Regions from separate parts of the Nocardia sp. BMG111209 genome, predicted to be linked through region 1. Evidence: riboswitches for the same ligand, from Rfam matches in the RefSeq annotation. Region 1 holds a riboswitch; the other holds the start of a gene.

Region 1 (6,131 bases):
TCGTATTCGGCCGGGTCGATCTCACCGCGCACCAGCGCCGCGCGGGCCAGCCGGATCCGGCCGGTCTGCGGATAGGAACCGATGGTCGTGGTCGGCAGCAGCGGCAGGCCCAGGCGTTCCTGCTGCAGCGCACGCCGTTCCTCGGCCGGCGCGCGGCTCGTGTCGCCGGTGCTCAGCGCGGCGAGCCGGTCGCGCACGTCCGCGACGTGCAACCGTGCGTCGGCGTGGCGGTCGCGCACCGCGGTCCGCGCCACCTCCAGCTGATCGGCGACACCGTCCTGCCCCTCGTGCAGGGCGGTGGCCAGCATCCGGACCTCGGCGATCTTCTCGTCACCGAAGGCCAGCCAGGACTTCAGCCGGGCCTCCAGACCCGTTTCCGGGGCCAGACCGTAGGGCACGTGCAGCAGCGAGCACGAACTCGACACCGCCACCGGCACACCCGCGTCGCGCAGTTCGGCGAGCCGGGCCAGCGCGGGATCGGGGTCGATGCGCCACACGTTGTGACCGTCGACGATGCCCGCGACCAGCAGGGTTCCGGTCAGCGACCGCGCGGCCGGCACATCGGCGTCGCCACCGGCCACGAAATCCACCGCGACGGCCTCGACGCCGGTCGCCGCCAGCAACGGCAACGTCGCGCCGAGCCGGCCGAAATAGGTGGCGACGAGGATCGACGGCCGCGCGGCCGCCGCCGCCAGCGCCCGGTACACCGTCTCCACGGCGGTCAGTTCCGCCGGGGTCAGATCGGTGACCAGCGACGGCTCGTCCAGCTGGACCCACTGCGCGCCGGCCTCGGCCAGCCGGGCCAGCAGCTGTTCGTACAGCGGGATCAGATCGCCTGCCCGATCGAGCGCCACGCTGCCGTCGGTGGTCTTGGCGAGCTTCAGGAAGGTGATCGGGCCGACGACCACCGGCCGGGCGGGCACCCCGAGTTCGAGCGCCTCCCGCAGTTCGGCCAGCGGCTTCTCCGGATGCAGCGCGAAGCGGGTACCGGCGCTGATCTCCGGCACGAGGTAGTGGTAGTTGGTGTCGAACCACTTGGTCATCTCCAGCGGCGCCACGGTGGCGGTGCCACGCGCCGCGGCGAAGTAGCGGTCCAGCTCGTCATCGATGCCCTGCACCCGCTGCGGCAGGGCCCCGAGCAGCACCGCGGTGTCCAGGACGTGGTCGTAGTACGAAAAGGTCCCCACCGGAACCGAATCCAGGCCGGCGTCCCGCATCGACGTCAGCTGGGTCGTCCGCAGTTCGGCGGAGATCCGGTGCAACTCGGCCGCGTCGACGCGTCCGGCCCAATACGATTCGACGGCCCGCTTGAGCTCGCGACGCGGACCGATGCGCGGCGCCCCGAGCACCGTCGCGGTGAAGGTTGTCTCAACGTTCGGCACTGTTGTGCTCCCTCGTCAGCAGTGGAAAGACCGCCACCCATCGAGCGCACACTGCAACGGCCGCGGCACGGCCACGGCGACGTTCGGCGTACCACCCTGTCCACGGGGCGACGACCGCCGGATACGGCGTATCCGGCGCAATCTGGCAGGTCTTCGGACTCACGGGCGCCGGCCCCGAGGGGTCGACCCCGGCCCATCCGGCCGGGGCTGGTCCTACCGGCCGTCGCTTCCCAGGCTACGAGCCCAGTGCTCATGACGGCTGTCGTTCCCGTTCACCGCTGCGGGACAGTCCCGGATTCCCACCGGGTTCCCTCTCACTCCCGAACGGCACGAATGCGCCGCCGGGAGCTTCGACGCCGCGCGGTGGGTTCGGGGCTCCTCAGCTCCACCACGGGCGAACCAGCTGCACCGACCAGCATACGAGGCGCGACCGCGGCCCGGTGCGCGGGGAGCTTCCCCGACCGGTTATCGGGTCAGCCGATGCGGGTGGCGCGGCTCACCGAACTACGCCACGCCCCCGGCCGGTGACCGACCTGGCCGAGGCGATCGGCATGGCACAGTCGGCGGTGTCGCATCAGTTGCGGCTGCTGCGCAACCTCGGCTTGGTCGCCGGTACCCGAACCGGGTGGTCGATCGTGTACAGCCTCTACCACTACCACGTCGAGCAGCTGTGCCTCGGGCTGTCCGGCCGGCCCGAGGTCGGCTGAGATCGACCGGGCCGTCGGTACTTTCGCGCATGTGCCGGGTGCGCCGACCGGTACGCGCTCAGGGCGTGACGATCGGGAAGTTCGGATCGGGTTCGCCGAGCACGGATTTCAGCTGTGCCAGTTTCGACGGATCGCCGGACACCCGGATCGTGCCCGCCCGCACCGCTTCCGCGAGATCCTGCCCGCCCGCCAGCACGGCGACGAGGGCCGGCCGGTCGAGGGTGAAGGCGGTATCCGGTGCGGGACCGGCGTTCTCGGGTGACAGCACGTGGTGGACGAACACGCCGTTGCGGAGTTCGGTTCGGTAGGTGCGGTTTTCGTCGGTGAGGTGCCAGTCGGCGATCAGGTGCAGATCCCAGGCCGCGGGGCCGTCGATGCGGAAGGCGACCGCGTCGAGAAGCTGATCGACGGACAGCGCGCTCGCCATCGACGCCGAGGAGGTGCCGGTGGGGGTGCCGATCGCGCCGTGCCGGAGTTCGTAGGCGCCGGTGAGGTAGAAGTTGCGCCACGGCCCGTTCTCCGCGCCGTAGCCGAGTTGCTCGAAAACCTCGGCCTGCAACGCTTTCGCCGCGTCGTTGCCCGGGTCGGCGAAGATCACGTAGTTCAGCAGTTGCGCGGCCCAGCGGTGATCGCCGTCGGCGTGGGCCCGGCGGGCCCGGTCGATCGTGGCGTCCGCGCCGCCCATCGCCGCGACGTGCCGTTCGGCCGAGGCCACCGGCGGATGCTCCCACAGGTGAGCGGGATTGCCGTCGAACCAGCCCATGTAGCGCTGGTAGACGGCCTTCACATTGTGGCTGATCGAGCCGTAGTAGCCGCGGTTGTACCACTTCCGCTCGAGGGTGGGTGGCAGCCGCATCGTCTCGGCGATCTCGATGCCGGTGTGGCCCCGGTTGATCAGCCGCAGGGTCTGATCGTGCAGGTAGCCGTAGGTGTCCGCCTGCAGGGTCAGCCATTCGGTGACGTTGTCGGTGCCCCAGGTGGGCCAGTGGTGGGAGGCGAAGGCGACGTCGGTCCGGTGCGCGAACAGCGTGATCGTCTCGTTGAGGTACTGCGCCCAGACGTGCGCGTCGCGGACCAGCGCGCCGCGCAGGGTGAGGATGTTGTGCAGGGTGTGGGTGGCGTTCTCCGCGGTACAGAGCACCCGGTGGTCGGGGAAGTGGAAGTTCATCTCCGCCGGCGCCTCGGTGCCCGGGGTGAGCTGGAAGTCGATCCGTACCCCGTCGATCACCTCCTGCTGGCCGGTCGCGGTGATGTCCCGGGTCGGCGGCAGCAGGGTGACCGTGCCGGTGGAGGTGGTCATGCCCAGTCCGGCGCCGACCTGGCCGCGCGGCCCGCGGGGGAGGGCCGCGCCGTACATGTAGGCCGACCGGCGGGCCATCGCGGTACCCGCGAAGATGTTCTCCGCCACCGCATGTCGCACGAATCCGGCCGGGGCCAGCACCGGGACCCGGCCCGACGCGGCGTCCTCGGCGGTGGCGACACCCAGCGCGCCGCCGAAGTGGTCGACATGGGAGTGGGTGTAGATCAGCCCGGTGACCGGGCGGTCCCCGCGATGCCGGCGGTACAGGTCCAGGCCCGCTTTCGCGGTCTCGGCCGAGATCAGCGGGTCGATGACGATCACGCCGGTGTCGCCCTCGACGAGCGTCATATTCGACAGGTCCAGGCCGCGGATCTGGAAGAAGCCGGGCGCGACCTCGTACAGGCCCTGCCGCAGCACCAGCTGCGATTGCCGCCACAGCGCGGGATGCACCGAATTCGGGCAGCTGCCCCGGATGAAGGCGTAGGAATCGGCGTCCCACACCACCTTGCCGTTCTCGTCCTCGATCACGCCCGGTTCCAGCGCGGCCACGAAGCCGCGGTCGGCGTCGGCGAAATCGGCGGTATCGGCGAACGGGGGCGCCTGATGCTCGTCGTCCATGTCGCTGTCTCCTGTACGGCTCGAACCGGTCGGGACTTCGGATGGATCGCGGGTGGACCGGCTCCGAGCGTAGTCCGGGAGGTGACCGGCGGGTCCGTTCGCACCGGATGCGGTTCCGGATCGATATTCGGGCGGGAGCGGTTCGCGCCTTCCCGGTGCGGGGAAGCGAACCCCGAGGCGGAATCCCGGCCGGAACTAGGGTCGGACCGAATGGTCGGTCGGATGGCTCGGATCAGCGGATCGGAAGAGTGTGATGTCTTCGCGTGTCGAAACTGGTCGATCGACCAGTACCTACCGGGAGCCGGCGGCGGAACTACCGGACGCGGCGGGCCGATTCGGCGCGTACGGCGGGCGATACGCGCCCGAGGCGCTGATGGCGGCGCTGACCGAGTTGGCGGAGGCCTATCGGCTGGCGCGCGCCGACCCAGCCTTCGGGATCGAGCTCGAGACGCTGCTGCGCGAGCGGGCGGGCCGGCCGACCCGGCTGCACCGGGTGCCGGGGTTCGAGCGACTGCTCGGGGTGCCGGGGGTACGGGTGTACGTGAAGCGCGAGGATATGGCGCACACCGGGGCTTACAAGATCAACAATGCGCTGGGACAGGGGCTGCTCGCCGCGCGGATGGGCAAGACCCGGGTGATCGCCGAGACCGGCGCCGGTCAGCACGGGGTGGCGGTGGCGTCGGTCTGCGCGATGCTCGGGCTGGACTGCGTGGTCTACATGGGAGCGCACGACATGGCCCGCCAGGAGGCGAACGTCGCGCACATGCGGGTGCTCGGCGCCGAGGTCCGCCGGGTCGACGCGGGTGGTCGCAAGGTGAAAGCGGCTGTGAGCGAAGCGGTTCGGGACTGGGTGTCCTCGACCGGCAGTTCCTTCCTGTTGTTCGGCACGGTGACCGGGCCGGCGCCGTATCCGGCCATGGTGCGCGATTTCCAGACCGTGATCGGACGGGAGTCCCGGCGGCAGTTGCTGGCGGCCACGGGGCGTCTGCCGGATCGGGTGGTGGCGTGCGTGGGTGGCGGCAGCAATGCGCTGGGGCTGTTCCATGCCTTTCTCGACGAGCCCGATGTCGCGCTGATCGGGGTCGAGGCGGCGGGGCGGGGGATCGAGAGCGGGCAGCACGCCGCGGCGATCACCGCCGGGATACCCGGTGAACTCGACGGCACGTTCAGCTACCTGTTGCAGGATGCCGACGGGCAGGTGTCGCGCACGCACAGTATCGCGGCGGGACTGGACTATCCGGCGGTCGGGCCGGAGCACGGCTATCTGCGGGATCGGGGCCGGGTCCGGTACCACGCCGTCACCGATGCCACCGCGCTGCGCGGATTCCAGGCGTTCGCGCGCGGTGAGGGCATCGTTCCGGCGCTCGAATCCGCCCATGCCATCGGCCATCTCCTGGAATCCGCCGAGCGCGGCGAGTTGCCGGCGGACTCGCTCGTGCTGCTCGGCCTGTCCGGGCGGGGTGACAAAGATTTGGGCATTGTGGCGGTGACATTGCCAGAAGCGTGATCGAATTCGGGCGAATCGGATCAACGGGCCGGAGCGACTTGTATGCTGCGATGAAGTGAACATAGGGCTTTTCAGTTCGTGATTCGAGGGTCCGATGAAGATTCGTACTTCGGGTGTCCTCCTCGTCCGGTCAGCGAGTGTGCTGGTCGTCGGGGTGTGCCTGCTGGGTGTGGCGGCGTGTGGCGGTGCCGCCACCGAGCGATCGCAGGGCGGTGGCAGCAGCGCGGTGCCCGCGCCGGCGGCCGCGGTGCCGGCGGTGGTGAGCAGTGCCGTCGCCCCGGCCCCCGCCGCCCCGGCCCCGGTGCCCGTGGATGAGCCGGGACCGGCGCCCACCACCACGGAGCCCGCACCGGCGCCCACGACGACCGAGGCGCCCGCGCCGCAACCGGTCGCGCCGAAGCCCGCGCCGCAACCGGCTCCGCAGCCGAAACCTGCGCCGCCGACGCTGGACGCACCCGGCTTCGAGCCGCGCGCGGGCTACTGAGGAATATGGGAGTCGGCATGCGATCGGCAGTCACCGGCGTCGGGAGGGGATTGCGCGGTGTGTGCGCGGCGGCCCTCGCGGTCGCCGCCTCCGCGGTGGGTGTCACCGCGGCGCACGCGGATCCCGTACCGGA
Region 2 (6,131 bases), 3.5 Mb from region 1:
AGACCGTGCGCGCGCGTGCCGTCGAGGGTTTCGAATCCGTACGCCACAGCATCGCCGACGCGTTGCGGCGCGGACAGGCCGCGGGCACCGTCGCGCCGACCGTCGATCCGGAACGCGGCGCGCGGGTGGTGATGGGTGTGCTGCACGGGTTCCTGCTCCAGCGGGTGGCCTTCGATCTGGCCGATCCGTCGGGCTTCGCCGCCGAATTCCGGATCCTGCTCGAAGGCACGGGACGGATCGAGACGAGTCCGAGCTGAGCGGCGTGTGTCGGGCCGCCGATGGCGGGTAGCCGTCGATCGGACCTCGGGTTCGCCGGAACCCGGGAGGCTCGCGGACCGACCGTACGAGGAGAGGAATCCGATGCTGGTAGCTCTCGTGACAGACAGGCTGCGCCGACGGGCGGGGGACCGGCCCGCGGTCGCGGATCGGCTGCTGCCCGCCGGTCTGGTGGCGGCCGCGGCACTGGCCGGTGCGGCCGCCAGTGGTAGTTCGTCGCAGTGGTATCGGCGCCTGGACAAACCCGGTTATCAGCCGCCGCGACAGGTGTTCCCGCTGGCGTGGACGAGCCTCTACGCCGACATCATCGTCACCACTACCGCTGCGCTGCACCGTGGTTCGGCCGGGCAGCGGCGGGGGCTGCGTGCCGCGCTGGCGGTGAACATGCTGTTGAACGGCTCGTGGACGTGGGTGTTCTTCCGCGCGCACCGGCTCGGCGCGGCCACGGCCGTGGCCGCCGCCCTCACAGTCAGTAGCGCCGACCTCACGCGGCGTACCGCGGCCGGATCCCGCCGAGGATGGTGGCTGGCCGCCTACCCCGTGTGGTGTGCCTTCGCCACCGTGCTGTCGGCCGATATATGGAATCGCAACCGGTCCGAAGCCGTTGTCGTGCAACCGGTTCCGCCGCGGGCCCGGCCGGCGCCGGTGCCGTCGGTGACCGGCTCCGCGGCGTTCAGGCCGGAGTGATCGGCAGATAGGGGACGGTGAGCGAGCTGTCGTCGTCGGCCCGGACCGGCCGGCCCAGCTGGGGGAAGGCGCGCTGGGCACAGTCGGTGCGCTCGCAGACCTTGCAGCCGGCGCCGATCGGCACGACGGTGCGGGGGTCGTCGACGAGCAGTCCGTGCGAGTAGACGAGTTTGTGCGCGTAGGCGAGGTCGCAGCCGAGCCCGACCGCGAAATCGCGCTTGGGCGAGAGATATCCGGCGGTGCTCTCGTCGGTGGTGCGGGCGAGCCAGAGATAGTGGCGGCCGTCGGGCATCTGCGCGATCTGGGTGCGGATCCGGCCGGGGGTGGAGAACGCGTCGTGGACCACCCACAGGGGGCAGCTGCCGCCGCTGCGGGAGAAGTGGAAAGCGGTGGCGGACTGGCGTTTCGAGATGTTGCCGGCCCGGTCGGTGCGGACGAAGAAGAACGGCACGCCGCGGCGGCCGGGCCGTTGCAGGGTGGACAGCCGGTGGCAGACGGTTTCGAAGCCGACCTCAAATTTCGTTGCGAGCAGCTCGATGTCGTAGCGCATCCGCTCCGCGGCGCGGTGGAATTCGGTGTAGGGCAGGATCAGCGCGCCGGCGAAGTAGTTGGCCAGGCCGGTCCGCAGCAGGCCGCGCGATCCGGCGGGGACGCGGTCGGCCTCCTCGATCAGCCCGGCGATGGTGCCGGCCTGGGTGCGGAAGGCCAGCTGGGTGGCGAGCTGGAAGGCGCGCTGGCCCGCGGACAGTCGCCGGGCCAGGGTGAGTACCCGGGACTCGCGGTCGTAGAGCCGTTTCGGTCCGGGACGGTCCGGGTCGTCGGAGCGGATCACCACGGCGATGTCGTGATGGTCGCGCAGCAGCCGGGTCAGCTGGACATCGAGTCCGCCGACGGCCAGCCCGCGGTCGGCGAACAACTGCTCGGCGGCGAGATCCAGGGCGGGAACGTGATTCCGGCGATCGTAGAAGTAGTCCCGGACGTCCTCGTAGGGCATCGCGAGGCCGGGCGCGCCGACCTCGCCCGCGAGGCCCGCGGACATCCGTTCGAGTTGCTCGGTGGCGCCGTGTAGTCGGCGATGCAGGCCGACCAGCATGCGGGCCGCGGCCGGGCTGCGCGCGACCAGTTCGTCGATCTCGGTCGTGCCGATCGTGGCGCACTCCGGATCCTCGGCGAAGACGTCCTGCAGGTCGGCGATCAGCCGGGCATCGGTATCGGCGGCGAAGAACCCCATGTCCAGATCGAAACTGGTGTTCAAGCGCAGCAGCACCGGCACGGTGAGCGGCCGCTGATCGTGTTCGAGCTGGTTGATGTAGCTGACCGACAACCCGAGCAGCTTGGCCAGCGCGGACTGGGACAGTCCCTGTTGCTCGCGCAGCGCGCGCAGGCGCCCGCCCGCATACGTCTTCTGCATCATCGAAATCTACCGACGGGCCGCCCGATCGGAATCGAGCGGCCCGCGCGGCCATGCCTTACGCGGCCACCTCGGCGGCGGTCACGGACGGGCGCTCACCGAGCAGGCGCGGGGCCAGCGAGGCGAAGCCGACGCCGATGACCACCCACAGGATCAGCTGGGCGGCGAACGAATACAGCCGGAAGTGGAACAGGTCGTCGGCCGGGAAGCCCGGATAGACGATCGCGCCCGACGGATCCTTCAGCGGTTGCGGCGTCTCGGTGTCGAAGTTGCCGAAGGCGGACTTGTTCGACGAGAGATGCCCCAGCGGCGGCAGGATCAGCATGACCACCCCCATCACCACGGCGAACGACACCGCCGCCACGATGGACGCGGTCCAATTGCCCAGCCGCGCGGCCAGCCTGCGACCCAGGTAGATCGCCGCGAACAGCACGAGCACACCGATCACGATCATGGCGACGTACAACGCGGTACGCGCCTTGATGGTGTCGGGATGCCCGATCGACGGCGGATTGGCCGGGTACTTCAGGAACGGCACGGCGTACAGGGCCAGGAACATGCCGCCGGACACCAGCAGGGCCAGGTTGCGCGCGGTGATCCGGCCGGCCCGGCTGATGGCCAGGTAGTAGACGACCGCGAACAGCGCACCCATCGCCGCACCGAACACGATCATGCCGAAGGGCAGGCCGAGATTCTGTTGCTGGCTGCGGGTGAAGATGTCCGGGCCCATGTCCGCCATGGGCTTGCCGGCGGCCTTGTCCAGCGCCATCTGCGCATCGTCGCGGCCCGACTCGTAGTCGATGGCCCGGTTGATGATGGGCTCGGCCATGATCCGGGCGAAGACGAATGCGAGTAATCCGCCGAGCGCGCCCAACAGGACGCCTCGGCCGATGATCTTTTTCTCCATGTGGTGACTCGTCTCCCGTGACTAGTGGCAGGGGAAACCGAGGAAGTGCCGGCCGTCGTGGACGAACTCGTGCACGTGCATATCGCTGCCGAAGATCGAGACGGCGCCCTGATCCACTCCGATGAAGTAGATGACCAGCAACGCCAGCAGCGTGGTGCCGATCAGCCACACCGGCGTCGGGATGGACAGGGATACGGAACCGAGGCCGGAGCGGGGAGCATAGGACGTGGCCACTGAATGACTCCTTCGAGCGGGGGATTTCGCGTCCCCATGGGCGTTCTGCCGACGATGCGGCGGGTCTGACTCGCACCCGCCTAACCGGGCTGCTCACAGTGGCGCGACCGCTCCGGGATTGCACCGGATTCCACACGTATCGTCAGAATTACGATACGAGTGATCGGCGGAACCGGTCAATCCCGGCATGCCCGGACCGTTCCACCTGGTGGGATGGCCCGGTCGTGTATCGGGATCATCACGGACTCGCTATATTGGCGAGCGCAGCTGGTTCGCCCCGGACGGAGTCGAGGAGCCCCTCCCGTCCGGCGGCGTCGAAGCCCGGAGTGCGTGCTCGCGCGGACATCGGGTGAGAGGGAATCCCGGTGAGAATCCGGAACTGTCCCGCAGCGGTGAGTGGGAACGACAGCCGTCATTCGCACTGGGCGCCCCGCGGCGCCTGGGAAGCGACGGCCATTAGGACCAGCTCCGGAGAGTTCGCCGGGGCCGATGCCCACGAGTCCGAAGACCTGCCCGCTGTGCCGGATACGCCGTATCCGGCGGTCGTCGCCTCGTGGATCGGGCGGTACGCCGAGTGGAACCCGGGCACGGGACGATGCTTCGAGGGCTCCAGCTGCGTGCACTCCGGATGGGTGGCGGCCATCGGCTGCCGACCATGGAGTTCACCGATGTCGAACCCTGACGACACCTTCACCGCCACCGTGCTCGGCCTGCCGCGGGTGGGCCCGGCCCGTGAGCTGCAACGCGCCGTCGAATCGTACTGGGCGGGCCGGATCGAGGCCGCGGAACTGCACGAGGTGGCCCGGCGGTTGCGCACCGCGCAGCTGTCGGCCGCCCGGGACGCGGGCCTCGATTCCGTTCCGGTGGGGACGTTCTCGTACTACGACCATGTGCTCGACACCGCGGTGCTGCTCGGCGCGCTGCCGGAGCGGGTGCGGGGTATCGAGGACGAGACGGACCGATATTTCGCGGCCGCTCGGGGCACCGCCGAGATCGCGCCGCTGGAGATGACCGAGTGGTTCGACACCAACTACCACTATCTGGTGCCCGAACTCTCGGCGGAGACGCAGTTCGCGCTGCATCCGGACAAGCCGCTGGCGGAACTGGACGAGGCGCTGGCCCTGGGGGTTCCGGCCCGTCCGGTCGTGGTCGGCCCGATCACCTTCCTGAAGCTGGCGAAGTCGGTGGACGGCAGCGATCTGCTCGAGCGGCTGCCCGATCTGCTGCCGCTCTACGAGCGGTTGCTCGGCCTGCTGGCCGTGGCCGGCGCGCAATGGGTGCAGCTGGACGAACCCGTGCTGGTCACCGATCCGACCGAGGTCGAGCTGGCGCTCGTGCACACCGCGTACAAGCGGCTGGCGGGCCTCGCCACCCGGCCGTCGATCCTGGTCGCGTCCTATTTCGGCCGGCTGGGGGAGGCGCTGCCGGTGGTGGCCGACACCGGCGTCGAGGGCATCGCCGTCGATCTGGTGGCCGGCGGCGACGCGGATGTGGCCGCCGCGGGTGCGCTGCGCGCAACCCTGGTGGTGGCGGGCATCGTGCCCGGTCACAACGTGCAGCGCGTCGACCCGGACGACGCGCTGTCGCGGCTGACCGCTCTGCGCGCGGCCGGCGCCACGGTGGCGGTGTCGAGTTCGTGCTCGCTGCTGCACGTCCCCGACAGCCTCGAGCCGGAGACCGCCTCGGAGCCGCGGCTGCGCAGCCGGCCGGCCTTCGGCAGCGAGAAGATCGCCGAGGTCCGGCTGCTCGCCACCGCGCTGCACGACGGCAACGGCATCGTCCCGCCTCGACCTTGCCGTCCGTGGAGTCAGCGGTCGAGGTAGGCGGCGAGTCCGCCGTGCTCCTCACCGGCGATGAACGCCGATCGCACGTTGAAGATGGCCTCCTCCACGTGGGCGGAACAACCCCACGCCGCATCGCCCCAGGAATCGGCGACCTTGATCTCGGCCGGTGCGGTGCAGCCGTCGGCGCCGCCGAGCTGGCAGCGTTCGGGATGCGGTGTGGCGGCCTGGGCGGCCGCGGCGGTGCGCATCCGGGCGGCGAGTTCGGCCGCGGCGGCGGCCCGCTGCTCGGCCTCGGCCCGCAACTTCTGCTCGGCCCGCATCGCCTCGGCCAGCTCCACGCGAGCCGCCTCGGCATGGGCCTCCGCCGCCGCTTTCGCCTGTTCGATGTGATGGCGTTCGATCGCCAGGCTCGCGGTGTCGGCGAACAGCCGCGCCAAGGCGAGATCGGATTCCTGCGGGGTGCGCGGAACGCGGTGGTACATCGCGAAGGTGCCCAGCAGGCTGCCGTCGCGGGCCAGGATCGGCGTCGACCAGCAGGCGGCCACCCCGGCCCGCTCGGCCAGGCCCCGGAAGTCGTCCCAGAACGGATCGGTACCGATATCGGTGACGATGACCGGCTCGCGCCGATGCGCGGCGGTGCCGCAGGAACCCACCCCCTCACCGGTGGCGATGCCGTCGATGGCCTCGTTGTAGAAGTCCGGCAGGCTCGGCGCGGCGCCGTGCCGCAGATGCCGGCCGTCGGGATCGGCGAGCAGTACCGACACGGAAACCTCTTGCGGCGCAAGGTCTTCGATACAACGGGCCATCCCGTCCAGCACCTCGGCCAGCGGCG

Evidence for each region. Region 1 has a riboswitch for cobalamin ahead of metE (5-methyltetrahydropteroyltriglutamate--homocysteine S-methyltransferase). Riboswitches for the same ligand answer to the same signal wherever they lie in the genome.
Region 2: linked by a shared signal. The riboswitch ahead of G361_RS41810 (5-methyltetrahydropteroyltriglutamate--homocysteine S-methyltransferase) and the one ahead of metE (5-methyltetrahydropteroyltriglutamate--homocysteine S-methyltransferase) in region 1 are both predicted to bind cobalamin.

What each region holds. Positions count from the first base shown of each region.
Region 1 is NZ_KB907307.1:3,877,039-3,883,169, reverse strand. It holds gene metE (5-methyltetrahydropteroyltriglutamate--homocysteine S-methyltransferase) at 1-1,382, opposite strand, end outside; cobalamin riboswitch at 1,509-1,732, opposite strand; partial or broken gene G361_RS51000 (ArsR/SmtB family transcription factor) at 1,800-2,089, shown strand; gene G361_RS0117845 (alkyl/aryl-sulfatase) at 2,148-4,007, opposite strand; gene trpB (tryptophan synthase subunit beta) at 4,261-5,514, shown strand; gene G361_RS50370 (hypothetical protein) at 5,609-5,998, shown strand; gene G361_RS0117830 (SGNH/GDSL hydrolase family protein) at 6,016-6,131, shown strand, end outside.
Region 2 is NZ_KB907307.1:341,772-347,902, forward strand. It holds gene G361_RS0101345 (TetR/AcrR family transcriptional regulator) at 1-257, shown strand, start outside; gene G361_RS41800 (TspO/MBR family protein) at 361-963, shown strand; gene G361_RS0101355 (short-chain fatty acyl-CoA regulator family protein) at 950-2,374, opposite strand; gene G361_RS0101360 (CbtA family protein) at 2,433-3,281, opposite strand; gene G361_RS41805 (CbtB-domain containing protein) at 3,303-3,515, opposite strand; cobalamin riboswitch at 3,556-3,707, opposite strand; cobalamin riboswitch at 3,829-4,047, shown strand; partial or broken gene G361_RS41810 (5-methyltetrahydropteroyltriglutamate--homocysteine S-methyltransferase) at 4,184-5,296, shown strand; gene G361_RS0101380 (GAF domain-containing protein) at 5,323-6,131, opposite strand, start outside.